Regions from separate parts of the Teredinibacter sp. KSP-S5-2 genome, predicted to be linked through region 1. Evidence: predicted binding sites of a transcription regulator. Region 1 holds the regulator's gene; each other region holds the start of a gene.
What was found. The regulator FNR, encoded in region 1, switches genes on or off when oxygen is low (the NO sensors DNR and NnrR bind a similar motif). The targets are predictions, from matches to a motif close to TTGATNNNNATCAA.
Positions count from the first base shown of each region.

Region 2: a site for FNR is predicted at 2,338-2,351, ahead of hemN (oxygen-independent coproporphyrinogen III oxidase). Genes of this name have one in related genera too.
Region 3: a site for FNR is predicted at 2,698-2,711, ahead of ccoN (cytochrome-c oxidase, cbb3-type subunit I). Genes of this name have one in related genera too.

Region 1 is NZ_CP120416.1:2,608,455-2,613,280, reverse strand. It holds gene P5V12_RS11375 (hypothetical protein) at 26-250, shown strand; gene P5V12_RS11370 (hypothetical protein) at 599-1,135, opposite strand; gene fnr (fumarate/nitrate reduction transcriptional regulator Fnr) at 1,663-2,406, opposite strand; gene P5V12_RS11360 (hypothetical protein) at 2,597-3,511, opposite strand; gene cobB (Sir2 family NAD+-dependent deacetylase) at 3,582-4,289, opposite strand; gene yegQ (tRNA 5-hydroxyuridine modification protein YegQ) at 4,295-4,826, opposite strand, start outside.
Region 2 is NZ_CP120416.1:1,687,693-1,692,518, forward strand. It holds gene P5V12_RS07740 (hypothetical protein) at 300-536, opposite strand; gene hemN (oxygen-independent coproporphyrinogen III oxidase) at 868-2,274, opposite strand; gene P5V12_RS07750 (flavin reductase family protein) at 2,418-2,930, shown strand; gene P5V12_RS07755 (two-component system sensor histidine kinase NtrB) at 2,933-4,450, opposite strand.
Region 3 is NZ_CP120416.1:709,713-714,538, forward strand. It holds gene P5V12_RS03320 (DUF3857 domain-containing protein) at 1-1,117, opposite strand, end outside; gene P5V12_RS03325 (argininosuccinate synthase) at 1,345-2,568, shown strand; gene ccoN (cytochrome-c oxidase, cbb3-type subunit I) at 2,901-4,361, shown strand; gene ccoO (cytochrome-c oxidase, cbb3-type subunit II) at 4,375-4,826, shown strand, end outside.

The DNA.
Region 1 (4,826 bases):
AGAGTAACTCGATGGAGAGGCTAAGATGGACTTTGACGCTTGGAATGTGGATCTAGCATCCGCATCTGCTTATCATAATTCTGGCTTTCGCCTTGCTGTTGAGGGAAGTCCCTCACAACCCGAAGGTGTTATACCTAGCCATTTTCCTGAAGATTCTTCTGCTGTTGAACAGGTTCGACTAATTCGAGCAGGTTTAAAAGCGATCATGGATGCTGCACAAAAAGCTCAAAGAAAAGAGCTGGAATGCTAATTTTTGGATTATTTTAGTCGAGAATACGGCAAGTTATCTTATATGCAGGATCAGCTATAAATCGATTGTGATTGATATGATCTTAAGGGTTGGCTTCAAAAGAACAGAAACACATAAAAAATAAACAGGTGAGTAGTGCTGTTCGTCGAGTTTACATTTAACTATTAAGGTTTGTTCTTTAGCTAATCACAGGGCAGAGGGCTACATATTCCCGCAAGTTCCACTCAATAGTAACCACTTATAGTTTTTACTTCCGAATACTGCAATTGAATCGTGTTGAAATTGAAAACAAAAAAAACGACAGTGTGAACTGTCGTTTTTTTTGTGAGAGACATGAGTTACAGAATATTATCGTGAAACATATTTCCCTTTAAGGTGCATAAGTGTTTTGTGATCGTCCACCAGTTTGAGCAAACTATCAAATCGACTTCTGACCTGAGCCGCAGAATCATCGCCATATTCATTTGAATATGTCGCCCCAGCAATCAAGGCATCCAGCTCCTTGGTGACGGAATCCATCGCGGCGAAAATTTGTCCGGTGGTTTTACTGTCATCAAAGATGCGGCCCTTACCGGTAAGCTTCATATACTCATCGCATTCTGCTAACCAGTCTTTGCGTTGATTGACGAAGCTTTTGATATTTTTTAGCGGACCTTTGTAACGAGTGTCAATTTCGCCATCTCGGTATTTTTCAAGGCTCGGTATGGCTGAAGCCATGAACTGTGTACGAGTGTCTTCGCAGAAATTCCAGGACAGGTAACCTGGAAAATTTACATTATGTGTTGCCTGGGCTTCTTCTTTTTTGCACTTTTCGTCGCATCCAAACGCCGCTGAAGACCCAACTAACAAGCCAAGAATTGATAATATGAAAGCTAGATATTTCATAGCAGCCACCCTGCCGTGTTTAATATTGTTTACAAAAAGTACGACCTCTGTATTAATTAAAAGTCGCACCAAAATAATTGTCAAGAAAATTGTGACACAGTTCCTTGTTGCTTATTCTTATTTGAAATTTAAAAGATGATATGGGTGACTGTAAGTTTTAAAAGGCGCTTTTTTCGCATTAATGCGTAATGTATGCATCCCAGCTTAACTTATTGAAAAGTATAGTAATTCTCATTTTTAATAGGTTAAACGGAATTACGTGGATTGTTTTTATATTATTTTATTCTGAATAAAATTTTTTACATCAGGTTGCTGAAAGAGTTTATAAAATAGTCAAAAAGCTATAAAAATGTTGCCTTAAGCGTCAATTCTGTTATTAAAGAAAGGTAGGGTGAATAATAAAATGGACTGGGAGCATTGGAAATAGGAGAGAAGCGGCTACTACTAAAGGCTGAGTTTGTTTTTTACCGGAAAACTGGCCATCGCTTCACACACGGTGGCCACTTTAATATTTCGTAGATTTTATCTTATATGGACGGGATCGAGGCCGTACTCTTTAGTTCATCCATATCTTTGATAACAACGTGTTTCTTGTCTAGCTCAATCATTCCCTGTTTGTGGAGACGGCTTAATACCCGACTAACGGTTTCAATGGTTAGTCCAAGGTAGTTCCCAATATCTGAGCGTGACATAGGCAAGTAGAACTCGTTAGCAGATAAGCCTCGATTACTATTTCGAGTCGAGATGCTAAGGAGCAGGGAAGCCACACGTTCATCTGCACTATTTTTGCTTAATAGAGTAATAAGTTGCTGATCGTGGGTAATCTCTTTACTCATTAACTGGAAAAAACGTCTTTGTAGATTAGGTAAGCGCGTGCTTAATTCTTCTAGACGGGTGAATGGAATTTCACATACCGCGGAAGTTTCCAGAGCAATGGCTGAATTACTGTGATTGTTTGTGGCTAAACCATCCATACCGATGAGTTCGCCTGGGAGATAAAAGCCGGTGACTTGTTCCTGCCCGTCTTGAGTAACCTTTATGGTCTTCACTGCACCTGAGCGCAATGCGTAAACGGATTTGAATTCGTTGCCTGCATGATATATGTGGTCGCCTTTTTGTACTGGTCGGCCACGCTGAATAATATCATCCAGCTTGTTTATATCTTCTATTTCTAAACTGATTGGTAAGCAAATCGAGGCAAGACGGCAGTCTGCACAATTTACTTGGGGGTTACTGTGACATCGGTGAGCGCTCAAAACATTTGTCGCCATAGGTAAATTAATCCCAAAAGCTTTTGCAAGCCTACTAGAGGTCTCGACAAAGAGACGAACATGTCATTTGTTTTAGTATAGACGCCTAAATAAACAGACGATAAAACAAATGTTTTGCGCGGCGAAGAATAAGCGAATTTGAGCAAAAAATAAAGGTCAAGCATAGCAACTTGCTGTTTTCCTTTATTTTTTAACGGTTTGCTTTAGAAAGTCGACCTTTTATACCCGAATTGACTGGAAGCTTGTCCGCTTGAATTGCATTTGAGTAACGTTCATGGTCGCAATAGTTCTGTAACAACTCATCATTTAAGTAACTGGTTCCTTCCGGGCCAATACTTAAACAGTTGTTTTGTACAGAAATATCCTGATCGTAGAGCACTGCTGTATTCCTAGGTTGGTCAGCTTTGTACTGATAGATTTCCGGTTTCCAGCAGTCTGTCAAGTCCAGTAATCCGGTCTGACTACCGAGGAAAATAAAATCAGGATGGCATTTTGCAGTTATGCCGGTGATAAGTTCTCGCATTTCTCCTAGACAATCTGCGTCAGTAATTTGGATTCCGACACAGGGGAAGTCGTATTTGCGGATGAGCTCTATTGCTGCAATGCAGTCTTCGAGGTCGTTTCCGCGTTGTGTTGCGCATATTTGGAATTGGTTAAAACCAAGACCTTTGAGCAGAGCTAATCCATCTTCGGACAAGTCTTCGATCTTGGAAACCGCACGATGCTGGCGCGCATCAGACTCTGACAGGTGGAATCTGGAAGCCAGGATGTGGCGAAACTCGGTCAGGTCGCTTGGAGCCAGATACAGGAAGGGATGTCTGATTTGCAAGACATCGACATCGCGCTTGCCCAGCAATCTGGACCATATCTCCAGTTCCTTAACCACCAAAGCGATGGCTGAGTGCTCTTCTTTAGAAACACTTTCCAAGCGTTTGGTGTTCAAGCAGACATTAACTAGCGCCCGCTTATCTTTCAGGTAACTGCTAATTCGAGTCAAAAGGCCCTCGTCAGCCCCGTTAATGTTGCGGGAGCCTACGGGCTTTAATTCGGTAACGTTTGATTTTGAGTTTTGTGTCTGCATGCGTGAAAGTCTAGAGAATTGCATCCATTTGCCCTTGATGGAAATCAACGGTTGCGAAATTCAGATCGAGGATCAGTAGAAAATAGGAGGTAGATTAAATAGAAAAGTAGCTGGGTACGATTTCTGTCGCAGGACCGTAGTGAGCAAATGCAAATGCGCTTTGAGTAAGGCTGGGTTCGAGGTTTAATTCCAGCGTGGTTGCACCCATGGCATTCGCCAATTGAACAAAGCCTGCAGCGGGATAAACGTTGCCCGAGGTTCCAATCGAAACAAATAAATCACAATGGCTTAATGCTTCTTCTATTTCATGCATGTGCATTGGAATTTCACCGAACCAGACGATGTTTGGTCGTAGACTTCCGGCGATCTTGCAGCAAGGGCAGTGAGTTTGGGTGGTTAGGTCTTCAGTCCATTGAAATACGATACCGGTGTTAATACAGCGAACCTGTAACAGTTCACCATGCATATGAATAACATTTTGGCTTCCGGCTTGCTCATGCAGGTTATCGACGTTCTGTGTGATTAAAGTAAATCCGCCGTTAAATTCGGCTTCAAATCTTGATAATGATTTATGCGCCAGATTGGGTTTGGCTTCTTCGAGAAGTTGATTTCTTCGCGCGTTGTAAAAGCTGTGGACTAATGCGGGGTTGATTTCAAAGGCTTCGGGAGTCGCCACTTCACTGACGTCGTGTCCTTCCCATAGTCCATTGTTGTCACGAAATGTTTTTAGGCCAGATTCTGCAGAAACCCCGGCACCGGTAAGAACAACGATTGAGTTATATTCTGAAAGAGGTTTCTGCATAGTTTTTATATATGGCGCATGACCATGGCATAGTCGAGTATAGAGCGGTCAAGCTCAGGGAGCTGAATTCGAACCTGATGGCCGGAGCCAGGAGCGATTTCAATTTTTTGTCCTTTGAGTGTTTCCAAAGTATCTAAACTAAAAGGCATATTACCAGTAGGGGTAATAAGTTCCAGGTCGTCACCGATTTCGAAACGGTTTTTCACTTCCAGTGATAGCCAACCGCTTTGTTCATCATAATCAATTACTTCACCAACAAATTGTTGCGCTTTATTGCTGGACACGCCGTTGTCATAATTCTGGTATTCGCTAGGAACATGCCGTCGATAAAAACCTTCGGTATAACCTCGATTGGCTAGATGCTCAAGTTCTCGCATTAGCTTCATATCAAATGGAATACCCGCTTCTGCGGCATCGATTGCTCGTCGGTAAACCTGAGCGGTACGTGCAACGTAGTAGTGAGATTTGGTTCTTCCTTCAATCTTTAAGGATTGCACTCCCATTTTTACCAAGCGTTCCACGTGTTGCACTGCTCTC
Region 2 (4,826 bases), 920 kb from region 1:
ATCTACTTTTGACTATTCTCCTGATTCCATTTTGATAAAGCGTCAACAGGGTTCAAGCGGTTTGTCGCGGTTCTTCCGCAACAGTTAGGTGTGGGGCAGATTAGCTTATATAACTGCTCACCGCTTGTATCGCTCAAGGAAAGATCTAGGAATGGGGGTTTGCCACAGCCAAGGCAGTTCGCAATATGGAGTTTTTTTTCGTTCGCCGTCATAGTTGTGCTCTATTATAGTGCATCCGAATAAGAGCGCATTATGAAGTAGTCTGACATCCATATCTACGACTGATTGAGGATTATTTCTTACGCGGTATCACTGCTGTCCAGCGTTACAATATTAATTAAGTCAATTTCAATTAGCCAATCGGATAAGTTTGCATCTTCCCCGAGTATCATGCGCTTAGCTTGTTTTAAGCTGTTTAATGTTCCGAGAGGTTTGGTGACGCAAATTTCTCGATACACCTTTTCCACAATCATTCCGCTTGCTGTTTCTCTTCGGAGTTCGCACCGATACCAATATGCTCTTTGTTTATATAACACTGGGTGTTCCTTTGTTGTCCTTTACCTCTGGGCAAGATTTGAGCGCATAAGTAGTATAAATCAAATAATAGAATAGTCAGTTATTGCGTGCTGTAAAGGAGTGGCTTCGTTTCTAATCCACCTCCATTCTAATAGATTTATTTTCTAAGCATTTATCTTTTTTCTACAAGATTCTTTATTTCGATTTGTTAGAAGACAAAAGGAATCGTTTGATGACTGGTTTTTTTATTCGTTAGATATTGCAACGGAGTTGTATGTTGGAAGTTGTATTTAGGTCGTGTGGAATCAATCGTGGTTGCATTCCGAGAGCGAGGCAACCACGATTTGCATTTTAAAGGATACGAGAATATTTGGGTTGGCTAGTGGTTGTAGTGTTATCGATATAGGCGTCAAAAGTCATGCATATGTGTCTGATCAACAGTCTGCCTGATAACTCGACTCGAATTCCGTTTTTATCCAAAATTAGCAATCCATCCTCCTCAAGAGATTTCAGGGCAGTTAACTCTGACTGAAAATATTCTGCGAACTGGATATTGAAATGGGTTTCAACTTTTTTGAAGTTCAGTTCAAAGTTGCAGATAAGTTGATTAATGATGTATCGACGGATCAGGTCGTCTTGCGTAAGTTGAATACCTTTCGTAAGTGGTAAACGGTTATCTGCAATAGCCGTATAGTAGTTATCAATATTCTTTTGGTTCTGGCAATAAGTGTCACCAAAAAAACTAATTGATGAAACGCCAAAAGCAAATAGATCGCACTCTGCACGAGTTGCGTAGCCCTGGAAATTTCTATTCAAACTGCCATGTTGTTGCGCAAGCGTTAGTTCATCGTCAGGTTTAGCAAAATGATCCATACCAATATACACGTAGCCTGCCTCAAGAAGTCTTTCTATCGTGGCGTGAAGGATTTTTAATTTTTCCTGAGGTTCTGGCAGATACTGTGCGTCGATTTGTTTCTGCGTTTTAAAAAGGTGAGGCATATGGGCGTAGTTAAATACAGATAGCCTGTCTGGCGATATATGTATGACTTTATCGAGCGTTGCTAAAAAAGAATCCTTAGTCTGGTGGGGGAGGCCATAAATAAGGTCCAGGCTAAACGATTTAAAGTTGTTTGCCCTAATCGCATCGGCGAGATCCCGAACTTCTGATTCTGAGTTAAAGCGATTTACGGCTTTTTGTACCGTTGGATCAAAATCCTGTACACCCATACTTATGCGGTTGAATCCAAGGTTGCGAAGATATGCAACTCGCTCAGGGGTTACACCGTGGGGATGTATTTCTATCGAGTACTCCCCTTGTTCGTCATCGGCGAGGGTGAAAATATCACGAGTGACTTCCATTAACCGGGCCATTTGCTGGTCGTTAATGTAGGTTGGTGTTCCACCTCCCCAGTGGAGTTGTTCTACTACGCGTCGAGTATCTATATAGTCTGCCTGCAGCATCATTTCTTTATGAAGTGCTTTCAAATACGGTGTTGCACGCTCTTTGTTGGCTGTGACAATTTTGTTGCAACCACAGTAGTAACAAACCGTGTCACAAAAAGGGATGTGGAAATAGAGCGACAATGGTTGTTTGGTTTTATTGCTTCTAGATACGGCCTCAAGCCACTTGTTTTCGTCAAAGTCTTCCGAAAACTGGGGCGCGGTTGGATACGATGTGTATCTGGGGCCAGACAAGTTATATTTTTTAATTAACTCAGCATTCCACAGATTTTGTAGGGTGTTTGAGTGTATAGTCATTGAATATTCATTTCTGTTAGTTAGATTCTTTTGCAAGTTTAGAGAGCACCTATATTAACTCGATTGATGCAGGTCAATCCGCTAGGTTTTATGTCTCGTTTAGTTATAATGGGCGGCCATTTTGGTTCAAATGAGTATTATCTATGAATAGCATGCTTACTCAAGATTTAGCACAAGCTATGAAAACCGGTATGAGACGGTTGGCGTCAGGCGTGTCAATTATCGCTTCTCGTGGAAGTGATGGGCGAAAGTGTGCCATGACGGCTAGTTCGGTGACATCTCTATCTGATACGCCAGCATCTTTATTGGTTTGCATTCATAAAGATGCTCGAATTAATAGTGTTATAGCGGAATCCAACTTTTTTTCAGTAAACGTTCTGCACGAAAGCCAGCAACAAATCTCCCAGGTTTGTGCTTCGTCGGAAGACAGTGACAAGCGATTCTCTGTTGGTGATTGGCATACTGCGCCGGAGTCAGGGTTGCCATATCTCGCCGATGCTGAGTCTGTATTTATTTGTTCGTTATCAGCTAAACATGTCTACGGTACTCATAACATCTATATTGGCGATATATGTGGTGTGCAGGTTACTGATCGTGAAGCCGCACCATTACTTTATCTTGATGGTGGTTATTGCGGTGTTAAAAAGAGCGTCTAATCCTAATGTTGTGTTGGATGTATATGAGGGAGCCTATTTGGGGATGGGGATATAGGGAGTTTTATAGTAAAGCAGGTTCCTTCTCCTGCTTTTGATTCAACCTGAATCGTTCCTTGATGATGCTCTGTAATAATAAAATACGAAACAGATAAACCTAATCCAGTGCCTTTGCCTACATCCTTTGTTGTATAGAAAGGCTCAAAAATATGCTTTTGCACGGGTTCAGGAATACCTGGCCCATTATCAGAAACCTCCAGTATCACTGTATTGTTCTGTGTTGAAAGATTGATTCGAATAACTGGTTCGAGTGGTGGACCATATTCGTTTGATTGAAATGACTGGGCGGCATTGGATAGCAGGTTGAGCAACACCTGTTGGATTTCGCTGGATGAGCAGACTACTAGGGGAAGGTCCTTCTGGGCATTCAGCTCAACGCGGGGGATTTCTACGCCCTCTGCGGTTTCAAGTTCAAAGTTGTTTTGTGCCAGTTGTAATGAATGCTCTACCAGATGGAGGAGGTTGGTTGCTACGTGGGTGCTATTGTTGTTTCTGGAAAACTCCAGCATGTTGGTAACGATTTGGGCGGCTCTATCACCGGCTTCCCGAATTTTTTCCAGGAAGCCAAATATTCCGCGAGCTTCGAGATAGGCTTGCAATTTGGGTAGCTCAATACCCAGTTCGTCAGCAATTCGTTTGTTCGCTTCCAATTCAAGAGATGTTCTGCGAAATATATTTTGTACATTATTCAGAACACCCGATAGCGGGTTGTTGATCTCGTGGGCAAGGCCAGCTGCAAGCTCCCCAAGACTTCGCATTTTTTCATTTTGGATCATCATACTTTCGACGCGCACACGCTTGGTTACATCCTCCGCCAGAATTACTGCTCCGGCGATGTCGACAGCGTTTAATGGAAATAAAGTGATGTCGATAAATGTGGCATTGGAGCCTTGTCCTTCCTGGACGTTTTCCTTATGGAAGGGGAGGCCGCTGGAAAATATGGATTCAATGGTTTCCACATCTATGGGTAGATTGGGGTAAACCTGATTCACATGAGCGCCAAGCGCTTCCTCTGCCGGGAGGCCAGTTGCTTTTTCTGCTGCGTTATTCCAGTGGGTGACATAACCATCGGGGGTGATTCCCACAAGAACATAGGGCATGGAGTTGACGATACACTGCATATATTCTTGCGTTTCGCGCAAGAGTTCTTCGGTAGCTTCATGCCTGGCTATTTCCCGGTAAAGCTGCTGTTTCGTTTTCGCCAGGATTTGGGGTTGTGGGTTATTGCTGCCAGGCTTTTTTTCCAGCTCCCTGTTACGTTTGGATAAAAGCATGATGATTCCTGCTTGAAGCACAATCAGAATCAACGCACAGATCAGTAGAGTGTATGCCATTCCTTCTCGGATGAATGGGTCAGCATGCGAGGGCGAGGGATACAGGAAAAAAGGCAGGCTAATCCCCAACCATGCGAAGACGGGGGATGAAGCATTGGTTGATACCGTTTTTCGTTTTGAGTAGCGCATATTCTTGTTTGTGTTCGCAACTGACACCTAGTGTATAACTCTATAAGGGGTTGAGGCCATAGCTTTATTCTGTTCACGAAACTGGTTAGGTTTAAAAATTCAGTTTGGTCCTCTGTGAGGCTCATAGGGGTATGTGCATTGGGGGGGGGTAAAAATCGGTGTTCAACTTTGGTCAAACATAGACAAAAAATCTAAAAAGCCAAACATGCAGTTTTTGACTACTTAAAGAACAAAACCTGGATCAGTGAATTGTTCGTCGTAAGAGACTGTTCTTTTAATTTTTCAGTTTTAATTACCTCATAAAGGTTTTTTAAGGCTTTTCTAAGCTTAAATAGATGGGCTTCAGCTTTTTATGTCGGTCGAGTTTTAGATTTTT
Region 3 (4,826 bases), 1.9 Mb from region 1:
CTAATGGTGTATCGCTACGTCCGGATTGTGGTGTCTGTACCAGTGCCGGGTAGGCTTCTACACCTAGCTCTTTAAGCAGTGTCACCGTTAAAACAGTTTGGTCTTTACAGTCACCGTAATTTTGTTGCAGAACATCATTGGGAAAGTGAGGCTCGTATCCGCCTCTCCCCAAGTGGGCAAACACATAACGGATATTACTTTGTATAAACTCATATACGGCACGGACTTTTTCGTCATCTGTTCCATGTTTTTTGGTTTTTAATCGCTTGGCAATTTTTTTTGTTTCTGCTGTGGGTACCAGTTTTTCGTGCACATTACCCCAGCTCCACGTATCGATTACGCTCCAGTCTTTGTGGGTAGATATAAATAGTTGAGGTGCGACTTGATACAGTGGTGGCATCCAGCCTTCAATAGTCAGGTCTTTTACATTTTTCATGCTCCAAGTTTTGGTGATGGTTCGACCATCACTTTTAACTGTAGGTGTGGCTGGAAAATGGTTGTACGACTTGGTGTAAAGCTTTTTGCCCACGTTGTGGGTTAGTGAATAGGAAAAGTTGGAAACGTAGTCTGTACGCCATCCGTCATTGCCTACTTTTTTCTGGAAATAGTAGGGAGTGATGCGGTTACTGAACAATTCAGGCAGCGCTAACTCTTTACTCGTATGGGTATATTGAAATTCGAGTATTGAACCGGGGGCAACGTCGGGAAGAGAAAATACCAGCTCGCTGCTATCGGAATAAAAATCCTGGCCACCACCGGTTATACGAACCTGAACGGCATCTTCTGCCAGCTCGTTGAGCTTGCCTTGCCTATCAAGCACGCGGGCAAAATCCAATGAGATATTGGAGTAGTAGTGGTTGTAGGGTACGGCAATGCGGCCATAGTCGCGTGCTGCTTCAATGCTGTTAATGCGGATTGAAATATAGTCAACCGCTTGCCAGTGACCGTCTGCTTTCAATTCCACTTCGGTGAGTGAGTAGAGTACTTCAGCACCGTGATCGGTTTGTACGATCTTGGCTTGAATGTCGAGATCAGGGCCGAGGCGACGTGTATCCGCTGCAACTTGGGTGCTGAAAATGAATAAGATGCAAAAAAGAGTGCCCCACAAGGCCGGCATGGTGATCTCCCTGGAACGACAAAAGTCGGGGTGAAACGGAATATTGAATGTCGTAATTTAGCAATATCCGCTACTGATATAAAGAAAATAGTCGTCAGTTCGGTGAATGGGTGGCCTTCGATGCTGTCATTTTCCTCATAATCGCGATAAAATCCGCCCCCCTAAATATGTGTCAATTTCGCATCCCGGCTGAGCGTTCCGCTTGGCCAGATATAACCGGAGAAGCTATGTCATCCTCAGTTAACAAAGTCGTTCTTGCCTATTCTGGTGGTCTGGATACCTCTGTAATCGTTAAATGGTTACAGGAAACTTACCAGTGTGAAGTAGTGACCTTTACAGCTGACATTGGTCAGGGTGAAGAGGTTGAGCCCGCTCGGGCCAAGGCCGAAGCGATGGGGATCAAGGAAATTTATATCGATGATTTACGCGAAGAATTTGCTCGCGACTTCGTCTTTCCCATGTTTCGTGCAAACGCCATCTATGAAGGTGAGTATTTATTGGGAACGTCAATCGCCAGACCGCTTATTGCCAAGCGTCTGATTGAAATTGCCAATGAAACCGGTGCGGATGCGATTTCTCATGGTGCAACAGGTAAAGGTAACGATCAGGTACGTTTTGAGTTGGGTGCTTATGCACTTAAGCCTGGAATTAAAGTGATTGCGCCTTGGCGGGAGTGGGATCTGACTTCCCGTGAAACGCTTATGGACTATTGTAAGAAGCACAATATCCCTGTTGATTTTGCCAAGGCACAGAAAAAATCCCCTTACTCCATGGATGCCAACCTACTTCATATTTCCTATGAAGGAGACATTTTGGAAAATCCGTGGGCGGAAGCGGAAGAAGATATGTGGCGCTGGTCCGTTTCTCCTGAGAATGCACCAGACAAGCCTGAATATGTGGAGATTTCCTTCAAGAGTGGTGACCCGGTTGCTATTAACGGTGAGGCCATGTCGCCAGCCACCATCATGGAAACTCTGAATAAGATGGGTGGAGCGCACGGTGTTGGTCGATTAGACATCGTCGAAAACCGCTACGTGGGTATGAAGTCTCGCGGTTGTTATGAAACACCGGGGGGCACCATTTTGTTGCCTGCGCACCGTGCTATCGAATCTTTAACGCTTGACCGTGAGGCCGCACACTTAAAAGATTCTCTCATGCCTAAGTACGCCGAGTTGGTTTACAACGGCTACTGGTGGAGCGCGGAGAGAAAAATGCTGCAAGCTGCGATCGATGAGTCTCAGCAAGTGGTTAATGGTGATGTGCGTATCAAACTATACAAAGGTTCCGTTTCTGTAGTGGGTCGTCGCTCTGATGACAGCCTTTTCGACGAGAAGATTGCAACCTTCGAAGATGACGCTGGTGCGTATGATCAGAAAGATGCGGAAGGCTTTATCAAACTGAATGCTTTAAGAATGCGTATTGCAGCCCAGAAAGGTCGTGGCTTTCTTTAAGCGTTAACAGCCATAAGCGTAATTTCAAACTAAACTAAAACCAAAGATGAATACCACGTACGGCAGTACGTGGTATTCTCGTATTCGTCCTTAATTAATTTGGCACACGAATAAACCTGGTGGCTCAATTTGATGGTAATCAATACCCTTAGGTTGAGCATGCCTATAATGGCTCGTGCTGTTAAAGCTGGAATAGACAATGGGCTACTGTGTAGCCAATATTTAGGGTGGTCTGTTTTTAGCCGATTCAGCGTTCGAAGTCCCACGGTAAAGCGAAATATAAGCGTGTACCGATATAAAAATTTTCTAACTATAGTGTTTGGGAATCTACTATGACTAGTGACTTGTCATCTCAAAAGGGTGCTGCAGCTCAGTCAAACTACAACTATAAGGTGGTCCGTCAGTTTACAATCATGACGGTCGTCTGGGGGGTGGTTGGCATGGCTGTAGGTGTATTGCTTGCGGCCCAGCTAATGTGGCCGGAACTTAACGATCTGCTACAGCCTTATTCACATTTTGGTCGTTTGCGACCATTACACACCAATGCGGTAATTTTTGCATTTGGTGGATGTGCGCTGTTTGCTTCTTCTTATTATATTGTTCAGCGAACCAGTCAAACGCGTTTGTTTGGCGGCTTCTTAATTCCTTTTACCTTCTGGGGATGGCAAGCCATTATCGTAGCTGCTGCGATTACTTTGCCGTTGGGGATTACCAGCGCAAAAGAGTACGCTGAACTTGAATGGCCAATTGATATTGCGATTACCCTGGTTTGGGTGGCTTACGGAATTGTATTCTTCGGTACCGTTGTTAAGCGAAAAACCTCGCATATTTATGTGGCGAACTGGTTCTTTGGTGCCTTCATTATTACTGTTGCGCTACTGCATGTAGTGAACAGCATGGCAATGCCAGTGAGTTTGTTTAAATCCTATTCTGCATACAGTGGTGCGATGGACGCCATGGTGCAATGGTGGTATGGCCACAACGCAGTGGGCTTTTTCCTGACGGCGGGTTTCCTTGGCATGATGTACTACTTCGTGCCGAAGCAAGCTGAGCGTCCGGTTTATTCATACCAGCTTTCGATTGTTCACTTCTGGGCATTGGTTGCCGTATACATATGGGCTGGTCCTCACCACCTACATTACTCTGCGCTACCAGATTGGGCACAGACTTTAGGTATGGTGATGTCATTGGTTCTATTGGCACCTTCCTGGGGTGGGATGATCAACGGTATCATGACGTTATCCGGTGCCTGGCATAAATTGCGCACTGACCCAACCCTTCGTTTCCTTGTGGTGTCTTTATCCTTCTATGGTATGTCTACCTTTGAAGGCCCGATGATGTCGATTAAGACTGTGAACGCGCTGTCCCACAATACTGACTGGACAATTGGTCACGTGCATTCCGGTGCATTAGGTTGGGTGGCAATGATTTCTATCGGTGCGGTTTATCACTTAGTGCCTGCTTTATTCAATAAAAAGCAGATGTGGAGTGTACGCCTGATTAATACCCATTTCTGGTTGGCCACAATTGGTACGGTGCTTTACATCGCTTCCATGTGGGTTAACGGCATTATGCAAGGTTTGATGTGGCGGGCATTTAATGCTGACGGCTCACTGGTATACAGCTTTGTTGAATCCGTTGAAGCCAGTTATCCAGGTTACTTTGTGCGTTTCCTCGGCGGGTTTATCTTCCTGTTAGGTATGCTGTTCATGTCCTACAACGTGTATCGCACGTGCGTAGAAGAAGAGTCCGAAGCGGAAGAAGCTTCGCAAGCTCAACCACAAACAGCGTAACGGAGGAAGCGACATGAAAAATCATGATATTGTTGAAAAGAATGTTGGCTTGATGGTGCTTCTCGTCGTTGTTGCGATTAGCTTCGGCGGCTTGGTGCAGTTGGTTCCTCAGTTCTTCCTGCCTGAGACAACTGAACCTGTAGAAGGCTTAAAGCCATTAGCTGCTCTTGAGTTGGAAGGTAGAGACATCTACATTCGTGAAGGTTGTCATACTTGCCATACTCAAATGGTTCGTCCTTTGCGTGCGGAAGTGGAGCGATATGGCCACTATTCTGTTGCTGGCGAATCTGTCTACGAACACCCCTTCCTTTGGGGCTCAAAACGAACTGGTCCTGACTTGGCTCGCGTGGGTAAACGCTACAGTGATACATGGCATCGTGCTCACTTGTATAACCCTCGAAACGTTGTGCCAGAGTCCAATATGCCGGCTTTCCCCTGGTTGTTTGACGAAAAGTTAGATGGCAA